Regions from separate parts of the Tigheibacillus halophilus genome, predicted to be linked through region 1. Evidence: riboswitches for the same ligand, from Rfam matches in the RefSeq annotation. Region 1 holds a riboswitch; the other holds the start of a gene.
What was found. A riboswitch is a leader RNA that binds a small molecule or an ion and turns the genes downstream of it on or off. The one in region 1 is predicted to bind FMN.
Positions count from the first base shown of each region.

Region 1 (8,561 bases):
GAAATGCGTCCACACTCAACAGATATTACTGCGGCACGAAATAAATTCATTAAAAAGTTCTACACATATTTTCTGCAGTAAACCCTGGTACAGCCGCACGAAGATAAATCAAACTTTCTCAGATAGCACATTGATTTAAACAAAGAAATATGCTCTGGAACGCCCAGGAAATTTTTGAAAAAAAGTCAAAAATTCTTGAATAGAATGCTTTTAAACATGCTATCATGATGAATAATGCTTGATAACATGAAGAAAAGAGGTTTTCATAATCGTGCGCAAACCAATACTTATCGTATGTATTCTGCTGCTGGCTGTATTGGCAGCATGTTCTGGAAAAAATGACAGCGAAACAAGCCAAAAAGATCACAATCCAAAAACAGGAGATAGTTGGGAACAAACAGCTTCAAAGGATGATCTTCCTGATTTTCTCAGTAAGAGTGAAAAGAATATGCAAACTCTTTATCTTGCAGTTGCCAGCCATCGGGAATTATTAGAGCAAATCCCTTGCTACTGCGGCTGCGGAGAATCTGCGGACCATACAAGCAATTATGACTGCTTCATACACGATAACGGAAAAGAATCCGTAACATGGGATGATCATGCCACAAGATGCCAAGCCTGTCTCGATATTGCGGCGGAATCCATCAGTCAATCCATGGATGGAACCCCGTTAAAGGATATTCGCAGGGCAATCGATGAAGCATACAAGGAAGGCTACGCAGAGCCTACCCCGACACCTGCGATCTGATTAAAACTGCCGCCCAAGGCTTCCCTTAGGCGGCAGTTTCTTACCTGGATGAATCCAGCTGCTTGCAGACCTCAATCATTTCAATGACATTTTCAGCGCATGCAGCTCCTTTATTGCCTACCTTCGTTCCCGCTCGCTCAATCGCCTGTTCCAGATTTTCTGTTGTCAGCAGGCCGAATATCACAGGAACGCCACTATTCAAGCTGGCATTTGCGATACCTTTGGAAGCCTCATTGCAAACATAATCATAATGTGAGGTCGCCCCGCGAATGACACAACCTAAAGTAATAATGCCGTCATACCGTCCGCTGTCAGCCATTTTTTTCGCTATCAGCGGGATTTCATACGCACCAGGGACCCATACTGCTTCAATGTCATCGCCTTCCACACCATGGCGTATCAGGGTATCCTCCGCTCCGGACAATAATTTACTCGTTATGAATTCATTGAATCTTGCTGCCACGATACCAATTTTCATATTCCTGCCGATTAGATTACCTGATAATACTCTCATTGTTGTACCCCTCCACATGTAAATAATGATGAAATTTCTCTTTTTTCGTCTGTAAGTAATGGATGTTTTCTTCTTTCGCTGCCATTTCCAGTGGTATTCGTTCAACGACTTCAATGCCGTAATATGCCAGCTTTTCCATTTTATCCGGATTGTTCGTCATCAACCGAACCTGCTTGATTCCTTTGGCATGGAGCATTGCTGCAGCAATACCATAATCCCTTTCATCCGGTTGGAATCCTAATTGAATATTCGCTTCAAAAGTATCTACCTTTTTTTCCTGTAAGGCGTATGCGTGCAATTTATTGACCAGGCCTATACCCCGTCCTTCTTGGCGTAAATACAATACAGCACCGTGTCCGTTTTCTTCAATTTTCCTTAGCGCCATATGCAGCTGGTCCCCACAGTCACAGCGACTGGAACCAAACACATCGCCGGTAAGACATTCGGAATGAAGTCTTAACAGAAGAGGATTCTGCTTATTTTCCATATCGCCTTTACTGATGAACAATTGTGTTTGATCGTCTTTGACTGTATTGATTGCTTCCACTTCAAAGCGTCCATATCTACTCGGTAATTGCACCTTTATTTCACGCTGAAGCACATACGGATCGTTAATATACCTGTACCTTACAATGTCCTCCACTGTAATCATCGGGATTTGCAATCCCTCTGCCAGGGCTTTTAAATCCTTGCGACGAGCCATCGTACCGTCTTTTTTTAAAACTTCACAGATATAAGCGGCTGGTGCCGCCCCTGCCAATCTTGCTAAATCAACTGCGGCTTCCGTGTGTCCGCGGCGTTCCAATACGCCGCCTTGTTTTGCCACAAGCGGAAAAATATGACCAGGCCGCAGAAAATCTTGTTCGCTTGTTGCATCATCAGCTAAAGCACAGATTGTTTTTGCACGTTCCGTTGCAGAAATCCCTGTTGTCGTTTCGCTATGATCGATGCTTATCGTAAAATTCGTCCCAAACGGATCACTATTATGCTGTGTCATCCGATCCAGCTTAAGTTTTTGTGCAATGTCAGCTGAAATGGGGGCACAAAGCAAACCTCTGGCAGAAGTAATCATCCGATTAACCGTTTCGGGCGTGGCATATTCAGCTATTCCAATCAGATCTCCCTCAGCCTCACGATCTTCATCATCGGCAACCAGGACCAATTTTCCCTCCCTCAAATGCTGAATCGCTTTTTCCACATTTTCCATCTGCATCGTTTTTCCCCTCTCTAAAACCCGTTCGTATCCAAGAAAGACTTGTCAATACGAGGGCCCGATTCTTTACTATTCATCAATGTCGTAACGTATTTTCCTAAAATATCTGTTTCTATATTCAACAAATCTCCGAGATGCTTATCTGCCAAAATCGTATGTTCCTGTGTATGTGGTATTAACGATATGGAAAAACCATCCGCGCTAACATCAATGACGGTCAAGCTGGTCCCATCCAAAGCAACTGATCCTTTTTCGACAATCTGTGGCCGCTGCTGTTCAGGCAGCGCAATTTGCAATGTCAATGCATTGCTTTCGCGCTTCTTATTTAGCAGCTCCACCGTAGCATCCACATGCCCTGTGACGATGTGCCCGTCAAAGCGACCAGCTATTCCCAGAGAACGTTCCAAATTTACCGGGTAGTCACGCTGTAGATAAACAAGATTTGTTTTATGAAATGTCTCCGGCATCACATCAGCGGTAAATACATCGGTGTATAAGCTGGAAACTGTCAAACAAACACCGTTCACCGCAATACTGTCGCCTACATCCAAATTGTTTCGGTCCAGCTTGTTCATGTTGATGGACAACCTGATGGTATCACCTTGTTTCGCTATTTGCCTGACACGCCCAATGTCTTGTATGATTCCTGTAAACATGTGAACTCTTCCCTTCCATAGACGGTGATTTTCAAATCCTTTCCAAGCGTTGTTACCTCCAAATTCTGGAAATCTACTTCTCTTTGTCCGAAAACCTTCCCTTGGACAGCAGAAAGAGAGTTGCCGCCGAACAATTTTGGTGCGATGTATACCGTAACTTGATCAACCAGTTGAGCTTCCAAAAATGCGTGATGCATCTGCGCGCCCCCTTCAACCAGTACGGACTGCACCCCATTTTCTGCCAATACTTCTATCACGTGCTCAACAGTCCAACGCTTATTTGTAAATACCTTTACATGCGTCGTCTGCGCGTCATGTGCCGGATACTGTGGTATTTCAGTGAAAATCCACGTCGGTGCTTCGCCTTGCTGGAACAATTTCAGGTTGTTTGTGAGCCTTCCTCTCCGATCGATTACAATCCGAATCGGCGGATATGGCAAAGTTACCGTCCTGACTGTCAACTGTGGATCATCTACAAGAGCCGTTTCTGCTCCAATCAAAATGGCTTGGTATCGGCTGCGCAGTTGCTGAACATCCATCATGCTTTTTTCACCTGTAATGATACTGCGCTCACCCGGTGTGCGATTGATTTTACCATCAAGAGTCATTGCATATTTCAATGTGACATATGGCCTCTTCTTCCGATGGTAAAAATTATACATTCGATTTAAAGCAACTGCTTCAGACGCCATCGTTCCAACTGAAACTTTCACGCCATTTGCTTCCAAAAACTTCTTGCCTCTGCCGCCAACGAGCGGGTTTGGATCCAGCTGTGCAATATGGACTTCCGTTATTCCGGAGGCGACAATATGCTCACAGCAGGGAGGGGTTTTTCCTGTGTGAGAGCATGGCTCAAGCGTCACATACATTTTCGCAGCGGCTAATTGATCTCGATTGGCAACATTTTTCATAGCGTCAATTTCAGCATGGTCTCCGCCAAAATGACTATGATACCCCCTGCCGATGATTTCACCACCTTTTACGATAACCGCACCGACCATCGGATTGGTATACGTGTGCAATCGTCCCTTTTCAGCTTCTTTCATCGCTAACATCATCAGCTGTTCATTTGTCATGGTGTCACCTCATTTAAAAACTTGCCGGCAACCGCTGGGCCCGTAGCGATTGGCCTGGCTGCATTCCAGGAAATCTTCAGGACATGTTCCTAAAAACGCAAAAATGCCCCGTAGTGAATACGGGGCATAAATATGTGATCGCCAAATAAGATTTCATACAGGAAAAAACATAGACAACACCTAAAACAGGCATTGCTACATTTAAAAAACTTGGCATTAGCTTCTGCAAATGCCTTAGTTACATGCAGAAAAAGAATTATACTTCCTTACTGCAAAAATGTATGAAACGTCATTTTCGTTCTATTCTTCTCCCATCCAGACTATACTGTCGGTCCCAGACTCACACTGGGTCAACCGCTGCTCGAGCGGGTCACGGACTTCAATGGTTTTCCATTGTCACCGTCGGTCGGGAATTGCACCCTGCCCCGAAGAATCGTATTTAGTTTTCAAAGTTACCTTACACCATTCTGGAACTGAATGTCAAATGAAATATGATTTATCACAGGAAAGTGTAGGACTGATCGTTATCCAAAAAACAATACTACTTTCCCCATAAATGATACCAAGGGATAGAATAAATACAAAGGATATAGACAGCAGGAAATTGTTGATAACATTGCAACAGAAGTGATCCTATGTTTTTTTGTAATGACCGTTCTATATATTGAGAGGTGTTATGAATGAATCCAAAAAAACTAAGCATGGTTGGTTTGGGAACTGCATTAACAGGGGTTATGGTTATTTTTTGGCTGCCAACTGGAGATTGACGTACCTTTTGTTTACACTCATAGCAATCGTTATATTAATACTTAATGATAAGATCATTCCTCAAACAAAGCATAAGAACGAAAATTGCGTTGAGACCCAGATCTTCCAAGTGGCAAAAAAGGAGCTCATTAACGCTTATTCTGTCTTCTTTACTATTAGGGGTTTCGAGCGCGGCTTACTGGACATTTTCACGGGATTCTGTGTTTCAAATGGACAGTGTTCCTGAATGCTCTCACACAAGGCTGTTGGATTATCATTGGCATTGCAGGTGTATCAGATGGGTTGGACGGATACTTTAGCTCGCAAATCGGATTAGTGCCTTCCTACCGGCTAAGTGTCATTTTGCTGGGGGCTTCTTCCTTATTAATAGGTTTATTTACAAACATCTTCCCTGTTGTCTTTTCAGCAATTTCTTTTGGAAGCTCTTATATATTCATGACAGGTGTTTTGATCATTTGGGGTATCCATATTTTTCAAACAAACCCTTCATTCGGGCTCGGTTTACCGTTTTTATTATTAGCTTTAGGTCAAGTGTTTGGCTCACTGATTGGAGGGGGTGTTGCAGGAGTTGTAGGTTATAAAGCCATGTTTATCCTATTTGCTATGATTAGTTTTATTGCTTTGATTTTTAAACCCGTAAAATAAAAGGAGCCATAACGTTTCCAAACGGAAATTTTATGGTTCCTGTCATTTTTTTTCACAAAAAAACCACCAATTATGTATTGGTGGAGACGGTGGGAATCGAACCCACGTCCAGAGATATTGCCACTTCGGCTTCTACGCGTGTAGTTGACATATTATCATTCACTGTCTTTTCAGCCTGTCAACAGGCTTCCAAAGCAGCTAGTCTGATTGGTTTCAACTATTGGTCTCAGACGGTGGCCAACAGTATAGCCCGCTTCATTTGAGACCCTTCGATCTGCCACACGGGCGATAGCAGGAAGGATCGCTAAAGCACTACTTACGCAGCAGCTAAAGCTGGTTGATTGTTAGTTTTGCCAGTTATTATAGGCGTTTAACGTTTTACGAGACGTAACCTCGACGCGCCACCCAAGCTCAACCTATCCCTGTCGAATCCGTAACGTCCCCTTCATAAAAAGGAGTTACGACAGTCAAGCATTGGTGTGTCCTAACTACAATATTCATTATAACATATTGCCGTTGAAAATCAACCTGAGCCGCCTGGAAGCTTTATCCTCTTTTCCCTTTCCGAAGCACCTCATGCACCACATGGTCAATCAAATTCGGTACCACCTTCATGGAATAGGTAATCTCCATCCGCTCATATTTTTTATGCGCATCCATACCGTACGGCCCAATATTTATGACTGGGATATTCAGATCATTCACATCTTCATAGGCGACATATAACTTTGTCCCCCATGCAGGATTGTTACGCTTATAGGCTTCGATATCATCCATACCATCACTCATCGCAACAAAACTCATATCAGAAATATAAGGAAAAAAATGCTTAATGACGATTGGATGGTCATAGGATTGCTGCACATGCTTGACACCTTGTTCAAGCGCATCGGCCAAAATTTGTTCGTCTTCTGTTTCCTCCCCCATTTTTACACGTGGAGAATATAAAGAAGTATAAAATACGAAGATAGCAGGACGCTTATCTTCCATCCATTTCCACGCTTCTTCAATTACTCTGGCGGCATACATGCGTCCATCCAATGTTTCGTCATACATCAAATCATGTTTGAAAGCTGCCATATGGCTCGTGTAGGCATCTCCATGCAGTGCTGTCAGCATTTTATCCATTTCTTCATACGTGAAAACGCGTGTTTTCCACGGCAAAGACTCCACTGGATATCCATGCATCTGACAGTAGGCTTGATAACGTTCAGTGTATTGTGCCACCGCACTTTCAAAAGCGTTTTCTGCTTGGCCTCGCAATTTCTCCAATACTTCTTCCGGAGTCCATGAGTGTGTGAAGAAATTATAGTAAGCAAAGGCGGACAACGCTGTTTGTACGGTGTAAACCGGCTTCAGATCCGTTTGTTTCAACGACACCGGCGGCATGGTCGTTTCTCCTAAAGCTTCGTTACACAAATCCAAGTTATAGCTGATTTGCTTCGTCAGTTCAGCTATCAAAAAATTAGGATCAAGTCCTTCGAATGGCGCACCTACATGCGTTTCTGCCCCAGTTACAAAAAAAGAAGGCAGTAATTTGCCGACAGTCCCTTTGTACACATATCGATGTGGGTCTCCTTTGTATAAAGGTGCCACAAAATCGCTGTTAACCACTGCAGCATAATGAAAATCATGTTCCTTTTTCCATTGTTTCAACGTCTTCAAGGCTGACAAAACACCGTGTGAACTATCCTCTTCATCACACTCCGCCAATAACAGCAAATTCCCATCTAACTCCTCAGGGTGCTTTGCGTAATACGAAATAAGATATAAATTCGCCGCCAGTCCGCTTTTCATGTCCAGCACACCACGACCAAACAGCCAATCATCTGAAGAAGCCTGTGCTTTGATTGGCTTCGGCAGATCAAGCTTTCCGCTTCTCAAATAATTCATCCATTCATCAGGAGAAAACGCATAGTCCTGTTCTTGGTTAAAATCATCGACTCCGACTGTATCCATGTGGCCCATCAGCACCACGGCCCGATTATTTTTCATTTTTTCCCCTTTAACAAAAGCCAGTACGTTACAACGTTCCAGCTCATCATCTTCCGTTTGGACAATAGCCAGATGAGTGGGATTTTCCTGAAAGTAAGCCAAGGACGCCAAATACGTATAAATAGAATGGGCAATCACATTTTCCCCTTCAGTATTAACGATACTGTTCATTTGTACAAGCCGCTTTGTCAAAGCAAGCAATTCATCCTCACTTGAAAACATACTTTTATGCACAGCTGCCATCAGAACTTCCCCCTCACTCAGTATGGGTGCTTTTCTTCACTGTCTTTTAGGTTCCCTTTTTAGGCAAAGCCAATCCGTACACAGGACAACTGATAGACCTGGATATACAAAAACCACCAGCAAACGATAGGTGAGTATCCTGTAGTTCGTGATGGCTTTTTGTACAGCAGATTCAATTGATAACAGGAAAATCAAAGAAACATAAGTTCCGGCAAAACTTTTACCTGACATGCTCTTTCATCGCCCGGTCAATATCGCGCTTCATCTGTTTCTGTTTGAGGTCTTCCCGCTTATCGTATTTCTTTTTCCCTTTACCTAGGCCGAGCAAAATTTTAGCATAACCGTCTTTGATATACAGCTTCAAAGGGACGAGCGCGTATCCCTGTTGCTGTGTCATCCCGATCAGCTTATCGATCTGTTTGCGATGCAGCAGCAATTTTCTCGAACGGGTCGGGTCGTGATTGAAACGGTTCCCTTGTTCATACGGGGAAATATGCATATTGATTAAATACACTTCACCACGGCGATCAATGCGCGCATGCGCATCCTTCAGATTCACCCGGCCATTGCGGATCGATTTGATTTCGGTCCCTTGCAATACAATCCCCGCTTCGTAGGTTTCCTCAATGAAATAATCATGAGACGCTCTTTTATTCTGTGCGTAAACTTTTCCGTGTCCTTTTGGCATGTTACATCCTCCACG
Region 1 is NZ_JBHUIZ010000003.1:198,257-206,817, reverse strand. Features, by position in the region: gene ACFSMW_RS01480 (PCYCGC motif-containing (lipo)protein) at 272-748, shown strand; gene ribH (6,7-dimethyl-8-ribityllumazine synthase) at 789-1,262, opposite strand; gene ribA (GTP cyclohydrolase II) at 1,243-2,475, opposite strand; gene ACFSMW_RS01465 (riboflavin synthase) at 2,490-3,131, opposite strand; gene ribD (bifunctional diaminohydroxyphosphoribosylaminopyrimidine deaminase/5-amino-6-(5-phosphoribosylamino)uracil reductase RibD) at 3,086-4,207, opposite strand; FMN riboswitch at 4,507-4,644, opposite strand; gene ACFSMW_RS01455 (hypothetical protein) at 5,258-5,620, shown strand; RNA gene ssrA (transfer-messenger RNA) at 5,699-6,064, opposite strand; gene ACFSMW_RS01445 (M20/M25/M40 family metallo-hydrolase) at 6,167-7,858, opposite strand; gene smpB (SsrA-binding protein SmpB) at 8,079-8,546, opposite strand.

Region 2 (8,561 bases), on a different contig from region 1:
GTGTTCAGGTTGGGGTTTATGCCGCTAGCACTGTAAATGAAGAAACTAATATGGGCGGTGCTTACTTTGCTGCTGCTGGGATCATGCCGACAATGGCATTGGCTTGTGATGTTACTTTTGCTACAGACTACCCTGGAGTGGATAAAAATAAACATGGTGATGTTAAATTAGAGGCTGGCCCTGTGTTGGCCAAAGGTGCGCCAATCAATATCAAAATTAACCGACTGTTGGAGAAAGCTGCCGAAAAGCTGGATATGCAGCTGCAGTATGAACTGACACCAAGAGTTACAGGTACGGATGCCGACAAAATGCGATATACTGGTCGTGGCGTGCCAGTAGCGCTGGTTTCCCTTCCATTAAGATATATGCATTCTCCTGTCGAAACAGTCAGTTTGAAAGACCTGGAAGATGAAATCGAATTGCTCGTAACAATGATTTCCGACTTAACTGGAACGGAAAGTTTGAAACCATTGGAAGATTGACATTATTTATCGCGACATAACGGCCGTTATGTCTTCTCATCAGAAAATAAGAAGAACAAATGACTACAGATAACATCCGGCCGGTGCTGATACTGCAAGTAAAAATTATATATAATGGCATGGAATCTTTGCCTGTAAATGCTTGGGTCAAAAGTCACAGACTTGCACAAGTTATTTGCAGGTTTTTTTGTATTTATCGTGAAAAAGCCTCGCAAAAGAAACTTTATACTGGTTTCACCTTGAATATACTAATTCTTTCGACTCAATTATTATGCATTTTGATGAAAGTGCTCATCTGAGTTATTTGGACTATTTTTTGAAAAAATCTGCTAAATGCATTTGCATCAAAGTATATTGGCACGAATGAAAAAATGAAGAGGGTCTTTTGACCTGGTTCATTTTGTTATAAAAACAGTACAATTTGTTCAATTCCAACTATTCAGTTATTATCCGACCTCATTCGACACATTTTTATTTTATTTTTGATTATAGTGGATGCAACAACGTAGGGTTTCAAACATCTGGGGGTTTTTAAAAAATACGAACGGAGGAGGGCAGATGTGGGGGTAGTCTGATTGACCGTCCAAAAATTGAGGGGAGGAACTAATTTGAAACGTAAAAGACAAAAACAAATGAAAGCATTCAGTATGGTTGCTTCCATGCTAATGGCTGTTTCGCTTATCACTCCAGTCAGTGCACAGTCTCTCAGTAAACAGGATACAACGAACAACAAAATCAGTCGATCATTAGCTGAATCGAAAAATGTATTGAAAGCGAAACTAAGCAGTAATTTGATGGACGAATTCAAGAAAAAAGATAAGGTGACCTTTCTGGTCAAATTCAATGAAAAGGCAGACGTGAAAAAAGCTGCCAAGAATGCACAAGAAACTGCTTCAAAGACAAAACTGTCTGCTCAGAAAACAGAATTTATACAGCGTTCTGCAGTTGTTTCCGAATTGAAGTCGACCTCGTTGGACACACAGCAAAACGTGATGAAGTATGTAAAAGAACAAAAGAAAAAAGGCAGCGTAAAGGAATTTGAAAGCTACTATATTGTCAACGGCATGGCGGTCACTGCAACAAAAGAAGTGGCAGAAAAAATCGCTGCATTCTCTGAAGTGGAAAAGATTTTGCCGAATGAGAATCGCCAATTATTCGCTAAGTCGTCAACAGCCGTCAAGCCAGCTGAAAAAACAGCGAAAAAATCTGCTGTCTCAAAAACAGATAAGCAAAATAAGACCAAGGCTGACGACAATGTAGAATGGAATGTGGACCGTGTCGGTGCACCAGCTGTCTGGAATACAGGGATTGACGGCACTGGTACAGTTGTGGCTAGCATTGATACGGGTGTCCAGTGGGATCACCCCGCTTTAAAAGAAAAATATCGTGGTTATGATACAACGACTGGTGAAATCGATAATGATTTCAACTGGTATGATGCAACAGCTGGGCAAACTGAACCATACGATGATCTCGGACATGGTACACATGTAACGGGAACAATGACAGGAAGTGAGCCTGATGGTTCCAATCAGGTTGGTGTTGCTCCAGGTGCGAAATGGATTGCTGTAAAAGCCTTCACTGATGCTGGAGGAACAGATGCAGATCTGTTGGACGCCGCGCAATGGATCTTGGCACCGACCGATGCAGATGGCAATGAGCGCGTTGACATGGCACCTGACGTTGTCAACAACTCATGGGGCGGTGGACCAGGACTTGATGAATGGTACCGGGATGTTGTAAAAGCATGGAGAGCAGCAAACATTTTCCCGGCTTTCGCTGCCGGTAATGTTGATTTGTTCAATCCTGGCGGCCCTGGATCTGTTGCCAGCCCATCCAACTATCCAGAAAGTTTTGCAGTCGGCGCGACAGATAAAAATGACAAAGTTGCCAGTTTTTCATTACGGGGGCCATCTCCGTACGATGAAATTAAGCCGGACATTGCAGCCCCAGGATCGGGCATTCGCTCTTCCGTACCGGGCAGCGGATACGCGGGCAACAGTGGAACGTCCATGGCAACGCCAGCAGTATCCGGTGTTGTGGCACTACTGCATCAGGCAAACGCCAGCATGACAGTAGACGAAATAGAAGAAGTATTAACAACCACGGCTGCTGCAAAAACAGACAGTGAGTATCCGGATTCCCCAAATAATGGCTATGGTTATGGGTTGGTCAATGCATATGATGCCGTGAATTCCATCACAGAAGGCTTGGGAACAATCCAGGGCAAGGTGGCTAAAGAAGGCGATGATAACGATGCGCCAACATTCGAACATGATGCAGTCAAAGAAAGTTATGCAGGCATGAACCTGGATTTGACAGTCCAAGCAAAAGACAATGTCAGCGTTGAATCTGTCGTCTTGCATTATAAAACGGATAATGAATGGCAATCCGTTGAAGCCACCAGATCATCAGGAGATTACAAGGAAGGTGAATATACGGCATCCATACCTGGTGAAGATATCGCAAAAGGTGAGTTGGTTTATAAGTGGACAATCACCGACTATGGAAACAATGAAGTGACAAGTGATGAATATACGGTGCAGATTCTGTCAGGAATCACCACTGGTTATCAAGAAGATTTTGAATCAAAACCGACCGGATGGAACTCCTATGGGGAAAAAGACAGCTGGGAGTGGGGAGTGCCAACTTCCGGACCAGAAGAAGCGAGTTCCGGTGACAAAGTGTACGCGACGAATCTTGCAGGGATGTATGAAGGAAGTATGAATGCATCTCTTGAGATGCCTCCAATTGATTTGCCTGAAGGGAACGCATATTTGCAGTTCAAACAATGGTTTGAATTTGAGAAATATGATTCTGGAAGTGCATATGATTTTGGTCACGTATTCATTTCGACTGACCAGGAAAACTGGGAACAGCTACTCAGAGTGGAAGGGGCATCAGACGGCTGGGAAAGCGCTGAAGTCAACCTGTCCGAGTACAGTGGACAGCGTGTTTACATTGCTTTCAACGCCACTTCCGACAGCAGTGTGAATAAGCAGGGTTGGTATCTTGACGATGTTGTTTTGTCTGATAAAGCGAATGCTGCCAGCAAATCTAAAACGGCAAATAAAGCATCAGATATCAAAGCATCTTTAGGTGTAGCCAAGCAATCGACGGCCAAAAAGCCTTCGGTGGACCCTGATAAAATCAAACCAAACATGGAAAAAGTGAATAAAAAAGATGAGAAAAAAGATAAAATAGCACCGCTGGAATTGCCGCTTGCAGCAACAGTAAGCGTTTTGGAAAGCGGACGCTCTGTCAATACTGACCCAGCCGATGGATCTTATGCACTGCTTCATGCTGCTGGTGATTTCACTTTGAAAGCAGAGGCGTATGGATATGAATCGGCTGAGAAAAGTATCCAAGTCGTCAACGATGAAACTGCCGAAGCTAATTTCACTTTAAACGAATTGGAAAAAGCGACAGTCTCTGGAAAAATCACAGACGAATCGACTGGGGATGGCATCGAGGGTGCAAAAATCATCGTGAAGGAAGATGCTAACGTCGCTCCTGTCGAATCGGATGCTGATGGCAGTTATGCCATCACAGCTTACCAAGGTGATTATACGCTTCAGATATTGGCAAAGGGCTATAAAAGTAAGGAAGTCAAAGTTGACCTTGCAAAAGATACCTCTGTTAATGTGGAGCTTGAACCATTTTATACCATTCCTGGCGGTGAAATAGGCTATGATGATGGAACAGCAGAAAATGCCAGAGCGTTTTATGATGCCGGCAACGGTTGGGCTGTTAAAATGTCCCTTCCGGAAGGGAAAGAAAAAGCAGTCGTTACAGATGGCGTTTTCCGCTTCTGGGATACCGAGTGGCCAGTTCCTGGCGGGGAGGACTTCGCTGTAGAAGTTTGGGATGCATCTGGCAAAGATGGCACTCCTGGCAAGAAACTGGCAGGACCAATTGACGGTAAAGCATTAAGAAATGGTGAATGGACAGTAATCGACTTAAGTGATCAGGGGATTGTAGTAGACGGCGATTTCTACATGGTCTACATTCAATCAAAAGCAGATCCGAATGCCCCTGGGCTTGCAACAGATGAAGACGGGCCGAATGCAAAAAGAAGCATGCAATATGTAGATGGCACGTGGTCACCTTCACCGGCTGAAGAAGGAAATTATATGATCCGTGCACGTGTCAGCTATGAAGTGGAAAAACCAGAAATCACTTCGCCGGAAAATGGTCAGGTAACTTCTGAAAAAACGGTCTCGGTGGAAGGGAAAGCTTCTCCAACCACAACAGTTGAATTGGTTGGCAAAGATGATGAAACGGTTGGTTCAGCTGAGGTAGGAGATGACGGGAAATTCGCGATCGATGCTGACCTGTCGGAAGGTGAAAATACCTTTAAAGCTATATCCAAGCTGGATGGCAAAAATGTCGGTGAATCGGATACGGTGACGATTATTCGTGATACGCAGGCTCCTGAACTGTCTATAGACAGTCCGAAAAACAATGAAAAAACAAATCGTGAGACTGTTACAGTAGAAGGTACAGTTGCAGACGCGAACCTTGACTTTGTCAAAGTGGACGGTAAAAAAGTAGATGTAAAAGACGGTAAATATTCTAAACGTCTTTTGCTTGATAATGGCATGAATACAATCAAGGTTGTTGCGAAAGATTTGGCGGGCAATAAAACGACGAAAAAAGTGACAATTGATGCAAAATATACTGCACCGGAAATCAACAATGTGACCCCGACAGAAGATAAATATATTGAAGCAGGCGAAACGGTGGAGATTTCTTTTGAAAGTGAAGAAAATTTGAAGGCTTCATTTGCAATCCATATGCCTTTGACCAATGTCAAAAGCAATGTGGCCAATACAACAGAATTACCGGTGATGGAAACTTCCCCCGGGCATTACGTCGGCTATTGGACTGCAACGAAAAGTGTCAAAGCGGATGGTGCAGAAATCGAAGTGAAAGTAAAAGATGCTTATGAAAATCAAGCCACACAAAAAGCAAAAGGCAAGCTATTTATCAATGTTGAAAAGTAATATGACTTGAGATGGAGGAGCAGAATCTGCAGGGGGTGCCCGCAGATTCTGCTTTTAACCAGTAGCAGTTCAAATACTTGCCGAATTGGAGCATTTAAGATATGATAAACATACAATATCATATCGATTCCATCTTCGGGGCAGGGTGCAATTCCCGACCGACGGTAATGGACTGGTAACAGTTCAAAGTCCGTGACCCGCTGCAGGCTGCAGCGGTTGATCTGGTGAAATTCCGGAACCGACAGTTAAAGTCTGGATGGGAGAAGATGTCGAGCCAAAATTACGTGATACGTCTTTTTGTCGTACAAATTTCCCCCGAAGCTTTGTAATTGCTTCGGGTTTTTATATGCGATGAATTGCTGTGAAAACATGTAAGAGAGCTCAATCCTTCATCACAAGATGTGAATCGATAAATAGATGAAGGAGGAAATAAGCATGCAACAAAATGCGTCATCATCCAAATTGTTGAAATTAATTATTTTAGCATTGATGGGTGCAGTATCACTTGTACTATTTTTCTTGAATTTTCCATTGCCTTTTTTACCGCCATATTTGAAAATCGATTTCAGTGAGGTTCCGGCTCTCATTGCCGCCCTGATTTTTTCGCCGCTTGCAGGCGTAGCCGTTGAAGGTATTAAAAATATGCTTTATTTCCTTATCACTGGTGCTGCTGATCCAGTTGGAGTGGCTGCTAATTTTCTGGCAGGTGTATTATTCATCCTGCCGGCGGGCTATCTTTACCATAAATATAAAGGTGTCAAAAGCATTATCTCTGGTATTATTACTGGAACAATCATCATGGCGGTTGCGATGAGCGTATTGAATTATCTGGTCATTCTTCCGGTATATGCTTGGTTCATGGGTATGGAGGATATGAAGTTGGAAAGTGCTAAGCGAGCCGCAGTTTTATTGGGTATTCTACCATTCAATATGATTAAAGGACTAATTGTTGGTCTATTATTTGTACCGCTATTCAACAGGCTTCGAACATGGATTGAACAGAAAAGCACTTATTTCGTGTAACGAGAAATACAATAAAGAAAGCTGCCCAGGCCTGGGCAGCTTTTTGATTACAGCAAGGAAAATACCTTTGTTGTTAGTTCATATGGTTTGGCGAAGTGTTTTTTATCCTTTCTCATCAACCAATGTTTTAGCTGTAGGCTCTGCTTCCAGCCGTTCGATTGGGATCGGTTTTCCCGAAATGATACTATAACCATACGTGCCATCTTCTATTCTATCCAACGAATCATTCACTGCTTGCAACTGATCTCTTTTTATCATATCAAAGCCTGCTGCTCTTTCTTGTTCAAATTGTTCGGTTGCGATATCAGCAGGATGATTGCTATAGTCGGCAGGTTCCTGGACAGCATCGTTGGGGCTTTCTTTATTCTGGCCAAGCTCTTTTTTCAAGCTTGTCTTCATATTGAGCAAACGCTGTTTGAATTTGTTCAATTGCTGTTCGTTTAAATGTGCATCTTTTGGCATATAATCAATCCTTTCAAGAGGGTGTAACAAATCTTTCAGCCTCTCTTAAGTACTACCCCAATTGTACATCTTGAAACACAAATCAACCTGTTTTGCTCATCAGAAATATGGATTTGCCAAACCATGGTGGTTTTTCCGACATGCAATGGCGTTGCACATGCAGTCACTTCCCCATTTCGTTTAGCGTGAATATGGTTAGCATTGATCTCAATACCGAATACATCGTATTTTTCAGGATTCACCTGTAAAACGGCACCAATACTTGCGGCTGTTTCAGCAAGCGCTGCGCTGGCCCCGCCATGAAGGAAACCAGCTGGCTGGCGTGTACGTTGGTCCACAGGCATTTTTACCACGACTTGTTCTTTTTCAGCAGAAATAACTTCAATTCCCAAGGATTCAAGCAGCGTATTATCCCAATTCATGTAAAACCTCCTAATCGATGAAGATGCTGATCAATAAAGACAATCCCAGAAGAAATCCGTAAATCGTATTAGTTTTTCCGGTTGCAGCCATAGCGGGCATCATGTCTAGCGGATTTGTCTTCCCGCGGAATTTTTTGATGACGTCCACTGCTTTAGGTATGCTGAGAAAGGTGATGGATGACCAGACTGGCAGCACACCAGAGAAAATATATACTAGGGTCAGGATATAAATTGCAATGAACATACCGCCTAGAAAACGGATAGCATTTTTCCTGCCAAGCAATATAGCGATGGTATGACGTCCGTTCAGTTTGTCATTGTCCAAATCCCGAATATTGTTGGACATCATGATGGAACCGATAAAGATTGCCACGGGAAGGGAAATGAGTACGATCTGCCAGTTCACTTCAGAAGTCTGAACAAAATAGGAAATGGCGATGATGACTGTTCCCATTAAAAAGCCGGAAAACAATTCTCCGAAAGGCGTATAGGCGATCGGGAGCGGTCCGCCCGTATACAAATAACCGATCAGCATACTTGCCGCACCGATGACAGCAATCCACCAGCTGGAAGCAATAGATATATAGATGCCAAGCAATATGGATATTCCAAAAAACAGCAAAGCGAGGTTCAGTACAGTTTTTGGAGCGATGCCATCGCGTACGATTGTTCCTCCAATGCCGACAGAGTCCTCATTATCCAGTCCGCGTTTGTGATCATAATATTCATTGAACATATTTGTAGCCGCCTGGATAAGAATGCTGGCGACCATCATAGCAATAAAGAGCCATGGATTGATGGAACGGGTCGTCCATGCTGCCATCGTCCCTACAAATACCGGGATAAATGAAGCGGTAAGTGTATGCGGGCGCAGAAGGCGCCACCACACATGAAAACCAGCTTGTTCATTCATGGCGGTTTTAACAGATGTTTTATTAGATGATTGCATTGTTTTTTCCCCCTGCGAAATTGCATTAATCTACTACTCAGTTTATGGAAATAGAGATGAAGTGTCAATATCATCAGGCTTTGTGCGAAAATTTGCCAAGTCGGAATTATGGCGGTACGGGTAGCGGTTAAATTTGGAATATGTGTGCCATTCCTTGAGAATAAAGGAAAAAGAGAATAAAATAGATATGGTTCATTGCGAATAACAATGGAAACAA
Region 2 is NZ_JBHUIZ010000002.1:21,436-29,996, forward strand. Features, by position in the region: gene ACFSMW_RS00340 (M20/M25/M40 family metallo-hydrolase) at 1-482, shown strand, start outside; gene ACFSMW_RS00345 (S8 family serine peptidase) at 1,091-5,488, shown strand; FMN riboswitch at 5,616-5,760, shown strand; gene ACFSMW_RS00350 (ECF transporter S component) at 5,924-6,511, shown strand; gene ACFSMW_RS00355 (TraR/DksA family transcriptional regulator) at 6,614-6,973, opposite strand; gene ACFSMW_RS00360 (hotdog fold thioesterase) at 7,009-7,395, opposite strand; gene ACFSMW_RS00365 (1,4-dihydroxy-2-naphthoate polyprenyltransferase) at 7,406-8,344, opposite strand.
Region 2: another riboswitch for FMN. It lies ahead of ACFSMW_RS00350 (ECF transporter S component); the one in region 1 lies ahead of ribD (bifunctional diaminohydroxyphosphoribosylaminopyrimidine deaminase/5-amino-6-(5-phosphoribosylamino)uracil reductase RibD).